2 regions of the Enterobacter sp. fkY84-1 genome follow, and region 2 is predicted to be linked to the other one. Evidence: riboswitches for the same ligand, from Rfam matches in the RefSeq annotation. Region 2 holds a riboswitch; the other holds the start of a gene.
The links. A riboswitch is a leader RNA that binds a small molecule or an ion and turns the genes downstream of it on or off. The one in region 2 is predicted to bind thiamine pyrophosphate.
Positions count from the first base shown of each region.

Region 1: it holds a riboswitch for thiamine pyrophosphate, as region 2 does, so the genes downstream of both, thiB (thiamine ABC transporter substrate binding subunit) here and thiC (phosphomethylpyrimidine synthase ThiC) in region 2, are expected to answer to the same signal.

Region 1 is NZ_CP169393.1:733,795-737,199, reverse strand. Features, by position in the region: gene sgrR (HTH-type transcriptional regulator SgrR) at 1-1,339, shown strand, start outside; TPP riboswitch at 1,376-1,476, shown strand; gene thiB (thiamine ABC transporter substrate binding subunit) at 1,508-2,491, shown strand; gene thiP (thiamine/thiamine pyrophosphate ABC transporter permease ThiP) at 2,467-3,405, shown strand, end outside.
Region 2 is NZ_CP169393.1:223,209-226,613, reverse strand. Features, by position in the region: gene hemE (uroporphyrinogen decarboxylase) at 1-593, opposite strand, end outside; gene nudC (NAD(+) diphosphatase) at 632-1,405, opposite strand; gene ACEPLT_RS01035 (Rsd/AlgQ family anti-sigma factor) at 1,501-1,986, shown strand; TPP riboswitch at 2,041-2,149, shown strand; gene thiC (phosphomethylpyrimidine synthase ThiC) at 2,229-3,405, shown strand, end outside.

The DNA.
Region 1 (3,405 bases), 510 kb from region 2:
GCTGGTCTCCCATCTCGGACGCAGTTTTCGTCAGGGCCGACACATTCTGCGGGTGCTCTACTACCGTCCGATGAAAAATCTGTTGCCCGGCACGGCGTTACGGCGTTCTGAAACCCACATGGCCCGACAAATCTTCAGCGGCCTGACGCGGATAAATGAGGAAAACGGGGAACTGGAGGCGGATATCGCGCACCACTGGCAACAGCTTTCCCCGCGCCACTGGCGCTTTTTCTTACGCCCCGGCATCCACTTTCACCACGGTCGCGAACTGGAGATGCACGACGTCATCGCCTCTCTGGAACGCGCCCGCAGGCTGCCGCTCTACTCGCATATTTCGCGCATCCACTCCCCCACGGCCTGGACGCTGGATATCGAGCTGGCGCAGCAGGACAAGTGGCTTCCCTGGCTGCTGGGCTATGTGCCGTCGATGATTTTGCCTGCCGAGTGGGAATCATTGAACAATTTTGCCAGCCTGCCGATTGGCACCGGGCCCTACTCCGTCTCCCGCAATAACAGCAACCAGCTGAAAATCCGCGCGTTCGATGACTACTTTGGCTATCGGGCGCTGATCGACGAAGTGAACGTGTGGGTATTGCCGGATCTCAATGAAGACCTGAGCTGCGGGCTGACGCTTGAAGGCCCCACCACCGGAGAAAAGGCCGTGGAGAGCCGCCTGGAGGAGGGCTGCTACTATCTCCTCTTTGACCGCCGCACCCACCGTGGGGCAAACCCGGCTGTCCGCAAGTGGATCAGCCACGTGCTGTCTCCTTCCAATCTTATCTACCATGCGGAAGAGCAGTACCAGACATACTGGTTCCCGGCGTACGGCCTGCTTCCGCGCTGGCACCATGCCCGACCAACGCGCTGCGACAAGCCCGCAGGGCTGGAGTCCATCACCCTGACCTACTACCGCGATCATGTTGAGCATCGTTTTATCGCGAGGATCATGACCCGACTGCTGGCAGCGGAGGGGGTCAGGCTGGACATCAGGGAAGTGGACTATGACGAATGGCACCAGGGGGAAATCGCCAGCGATATCTGGCTGAACAGCGCCAACTTCACCCTGCCGCTCGATTTTTCCCTCTTCTCGCATTTGTATGAAGTCCCGCTGATCCAGCACTGCATCGACCGGGACTGGCAGCAGGATGCCGCTCTGTGGCGTGCGGGCGAGATGAATCTTGCCGTATGGTGCCAGCAGCTGCTGGCCGAGCAGGCGATCGTCCCGCTGATCCACCACTGGCTGATGATCCAGGGCCAGCGCAGCATGCGCGGCTTGCGGATGAACACCCTGGGCTGGTTTGATTTTAAATCCGCCTGGTTTGCGCCCCCGGAGCCATAACGCTTTCGTAATATTCACCAAATCATTACAATAGCGCCGTTCTCAACGGGGTGCTGCATCACAGATGTGCGCTGAGATAATACCCGTCGAACCTGATCCGGATAACGCCGGCGAAGGGATTTGAGGCTGTCGCTCAAAATCCTTTGCCACTCAACCCTGAGGTGCAAAGTGTTAAAAAAAGTTCTCCCCCTGCTGGCGCTGTTCGCGCTGCCCGCTTTAGCCAAGCCCGTTCTGGCGGTCTACACCTACGACTCCTTCTCTGCCGACTGGGGCCCTGGTCCGGTCGTCAAAAAAGCCTTTGAAGCCGACTGCAACTGCGAGCTGAAGTTCGTGGCGCTGGAAGATGGCGTTTCGCTGCTCAACCGCCTGCGCATGGAAGGGAAAAATAGCAAAGCCGACGTGGTGCTCGGCCTGGATAACAACCTGCTGGAAGCCGCCTCGCAAACCAAACTCTTTGCCAAAAGCGGCGTCGCGGCAGAGGCCGTTAACGTGCCGGGCGGCTGGAAGAACGACACCTTTGTGCCGTTCGACTACGGCTACTTTGCTTTCGTCTACGATAAAAACAAGCTGAAAAACCCGCCGAAGAGCCTGAAAGAGCTGGTGGAAAGCGACCAGAAGTGGCGCGTGATTTACGAAGACCCGCGGACCAGCACGCCGGGCCTGGGCCTGCTGCTGTGGATGCAGAAAGTCTACGGCGATAAGGCGCCGGAAGCGTGGCAGAAGCTGGCCGCCAAAACCGTCACCGTGACCAAAGGCTGGAGCGAAGCCTATGGCCTGTTCCTGAAAGGTGAAAGCGATCTGGTGCTGAGCTACACCACCTCCCCGGCCTACCACATTATCGCCGAGAAGAAAGACAACTATGCTGCGGCTGATTTTGCGGAAGGGCACTATCTGCAGGTGGAAGTGGCCGCGCGTACCGCCGCCAGCAAACAGCCGGAGCTGGCCGAGAAGTTCCTGAAGTTTATGGTTTCACCGGCATTCCAGAACGCCATTCCAGCGGGCAACTGGATGTATCCGGTCACCAGCGTTGCGCTGCCCACTGGTTTTGAGCAGTTGACCAAGCCGAAAACCTCGCTGGAGTTTACGCCGCAGCAGGTCGCCGCGCAGCGTGCCGCATGGGTAAGTGAATGGCAACGCGCCGTCAGCCGTTAATTCCCGGCTGGTTACTCCCCGGATTGCTCGCCGCCGTCGTCATGGTGGCGGTCAGTCTGGGAGCCTTTCTTGCGCTGTGGTTTAACGCGCCGGAGAGCGACCTGCTCGCCCTCTGGCACGACAGCTACCTCTGGCACGTTATCCGGTTCTCCTTCTGGCAGGCGTCTCTTTCTGCCCTGCTGTCGGCGATCCCGGCTATTTTTCTTGCACGCGCGCTCTATCGGCGGCGTTTTCCCGGCAGGCAGGCCCTGCTGCGCCTGTGCGCCATGACGCTGATCCTGCCCGTGCTGGTAGCGGTATTTGGTATTCTGAGCGTTTACGGCCGCCAGGGCTGGCTGGCTTCGCTGTTCGGCCAGCTTGGTCTGGAATGGTCTTTCTCGCCTTACGGGCTGCAGGGTATCCTGCTGGCACACGTGTTTTTCAATATGCCGATGGCAACGCGTCTCTTTTTGCAGGCGCTGGAGAACATTCCCGGCGAGCAGCGGCAGATTGCCGCCCAGCTAGGCATGCGCGGCTGGTCGTTCTTCCGTTTTGTCGAATGGCCGTGGCTGCGCCGCCAGCTCCCGCCCGTGGCGGCATTAATCTTTATGCTCTGCTTTGCCAGCTTTGCCACCGTGCTGTCACTTGGCGGCGGGCCGCAGGCCACCACCATTGAGCTGGCGATTTACCAGGCGCTGAGTTACGACTACGATCCCGGTCGCGCCTCGCTGCTGGCGATAGTCCAGATGGCGTGCTGTCTGGTGCTGGTGCTGTTGAGCCAGCAGCTGAGTAAAGCCATTCCCGCAGGTAGTCATCAAATAACCGGCTGGCGCGATCCGCAGGACAGCCTGCACAGCCGCATCAGCGATGTTATCCTGATCGCGCTGGCGCTGCTGCTGTTGCTGCCGCCGCTGCTGGCCGTTATTGTTGACGGC
Region 2 (3,405 bases):
TTAATCTGCGCGTTGAGATAGAGCGTGACGCTCTTCGCGAGCTTGTCGAGCAGCGCATGCAGAGCCAGCGGCTCGGCGTACATCATCTTTTTAATCAGGGTGAAGGCTTTGCTGCTGCCCCCCTCCACCATATAGGTTGCCAGCGTCCACGGGCTGCCGGAGAAGCCAATCAGCGGCACTTCCCCTTTCAGCTCGCGGCGAATGGTGCGCACGGCGTTCATCACGTAGCCCAGCTCGCCTTCCGGATCGGGGATCGGCAGCTTGTCCACGTCGGCTTTGCTTCTGATCGGAGAGGTAAAACGCGGGCCTTCACCGGTTTCGAAGTACAGGCCAAGGCCCATCGCATCCGGAATGGTCAGAATATCCGAGAAGAGGATCGCAGCATCCAGCGGGAAGCGGCGCAGCGGCTGGAGCGTCACTTCACAGGCCAGCTCGGCGTTTTTGCACAGCGACATAAAATCGCCCGCCTGCGCGCGCGTGGCTTTGTACTCTGGCAGATAGCGTCCCGCCTGGCGCATCATCCACACCGGGGTGACATCAACGGGCTGGCGCAGCAGCGCACGCAGATAACGATCGTTCTTCAGTTCGGTCATTTTTGCAGTTCCTTAAGCGTCATGGCCTCAGTGTAACACTACTCATACTCGGCCCGACACATCGCTACGGTATCTTCTATCAGCCGACGCGCCACGGTACCCGGTGGGGGGAGCAGCGGTAGATCGTCATAGCGATACCAGTTCGCATCCAGCAGCTCTTTCTGATCGATAACGATCTCGCCGCTGTCATAGTCGGCCATAAAGGCCGTCATCAGCGACTGCGGGAACGGCCACGGCTGGGAGGTGACGTAGCGCAGGTTCTTCACTTTGATTCCGCTCTCTTCCATCACCTCGCGCGCCACTGCCTGCTCCAGCGTTTCGCCCACTTCGACGAACCCGGCCAGCACGGTATGAATGCCGTTGCGATGGCGGGTATGCTGTGCAAGCAAAATAGAGTCATCCCGACGGATAGCGACGATAATGCACGGCGCAATTTGTGGGTAATAACGTTCGCGGCAGTGGCTGCAGAGCATCGCCCACTCGGTTTTACTCGGGTGCATGGTATGGCCGCAATAGCCGCAGTATTTGTGCGAGCGGTAAAACTCCGCCAGCTGCACGCCCCGCCCCGCCAGCTGGAACAGGCCTACGTCCAGATCCAACACCTGGCGAACGGATCCCATATCCTGACGACGCGATTGTTGGATCAACCACACGGGTTCACCCTGCCACTCGCCGATCTTCAGCGCAGGCTGGCCCACGAGATCGAACGTTTCCGCCGCACCGTAGGGCAGCTCTCCACCGGGCAACCATAATTTTTGTTCGTGACTGACGATCCACCAACCCAGATCTGATTTTTCAATAATACGATCCATATCTATTGCACTACCTTCGCTTCACTGACATGTTGTTAGCATTGTGGTTACATTCTGGATGAGCAGATTCAATCCTACACTTTGCGGAGTCGACCATGTTAAACCAGCTAGAAAGCCTGACTGAGCGCGTTAGAGGAAGTAACAAACTGGTGGATCGCTGGCTACATGTGCGCAAGCATCTACTCGTGGCTTATTACAATCTGGTCGGTCTTAAGCCTGGCAAAGAATCGTTTATGCGGCTGAATGAAAAAGCGCTAGATGATTTTTGTCAGAGCCTGGTCGACTATCTGTCCGACGGCCATTTCAATATTTATGAACGCATTATCCGCGAAATGGAAGGGACAACGCCGTATTTAGCGGCCAGCAAGCTTTGTCCGCTGCTGGAAGCCAACACCCAGCAGATCATGGATTACTACGATTCCACGCTTGAGAACGCCATCGATCACGATAACTATCTTGAGTTCCAGCAGGCGCTTTCCGACCTTGGCGAAGCGCTGGAAGAGCGATTCACGCTGGAAGATAAGCTGATTAGCCTCGTCCTGGACGCCAGCCCCGAAGATAACATCGCGCGCCCGGCTTGAGTTCTTAATCGTTAACGAGTAATTTACAACCATTCGCCCCTCTCACGAGGGGGATTTATCTTGTCGGAGTGCCCAGAGCGAAAGCCGGGCTGAGACCGTTAATTCGGGATCCGCGGAACCTGATCAGGCTAATACCTGCGAAGGGAACAAGAGTCACACTGCTGTTGTATCGCCCCCCGGGCGATCCTCTCTTGCTTCATCCGTCGTCTGACAAGCCATGTCCTTCACTTTTGGAATGAGCTATGTCTACTGCAAAACTGACCCGCCGCGAACAGCGTGCACAGGCCCAACACTTCATCGACACCCTGGAAGGCACCGCTTTCCCGAACTCGAAACGCATCTACATTTCCGGCTCGCAGGCCGATATCCGCGTCCCGATGCGCGAAATCCAGCTCAGCCCGACGCTTATCGGCGGCAGCAAAGAGAATCCGCAGTATGAAGACAACGAAGCCGTGCCGGTGTATGACACCTCCGGCCCGTACGGCGATCCTGATGTGGCTATCAACGTCCAGCAGGGTCTGGCAAAGCTGCGCCAGCCGTGGATAGAGGCGCGTAACGACTGCGAAGAACTGAGCGTACGCAGTTCTGCATACACCAAAGAACGCCTGGCCGACGACGGTCTGGACGCGCTGCGCTTTACCGGCCTGCTGACGCCAAAACGCGCCAGAGCGGGCAAATGCGTGACGCAGCTGCACTACGCCCGCCAGGGGATCGTCACGCCGGAGATGGAGTTCATCGCCATCCGCGAGAACATGGGCCGCGAGCGTATCCGCAGCGAAGTGCTGCGCTACCAGCACCCGGGCGAAGGCTTTGGCGCACGCCTGCCGGAGAACATCACGCCGGAGTTTGTGCGTGACGAAGTGGCCGCAGGCCGCGCGATCATCCCCGCCAATATTAACCACCCGGAATCCGAGCCGATGATTATCGGCCGCAACTTCCTGGTGAAGGTCAACGCTAACATCGGTAACTCGGCCGTCACCTCCTCCATCGAAGAAGAGGTTGAAAAGCTTGTCTGGTCAACGCGCTGGGGCGCGGACACGGTAATGGATCTCTCCACCGGCCGCTATATTCACGAAACCCGCGAATGGATCCTGCGTAACAGCCCGGTTCCGATTGGCACCGTCCCGATTTATCAGGCGCTGGAGAAGGTCAACGGCATCGCCGAAAACCTTACCTGGGAAGCGTTCCGCGACACGCTGCTGGAGCAGGCGGAACAGGGCGTGGACTACTTCACCATTCACGCGGGCGTGCTGCTGCGCTACGTGCCGATGACCGCGAAGCGTCTGACCGGCATCGTCTCGCGCGGCGGTTCGATCATGGCGAAGTGGTGCCTCTCCCATCACCAGGAGAACTTCCTTTACGAACACTTCCGCGAGATCTGCGAAATCTGCGCCGCGTACGATGTCTCTCTGTCGCTGG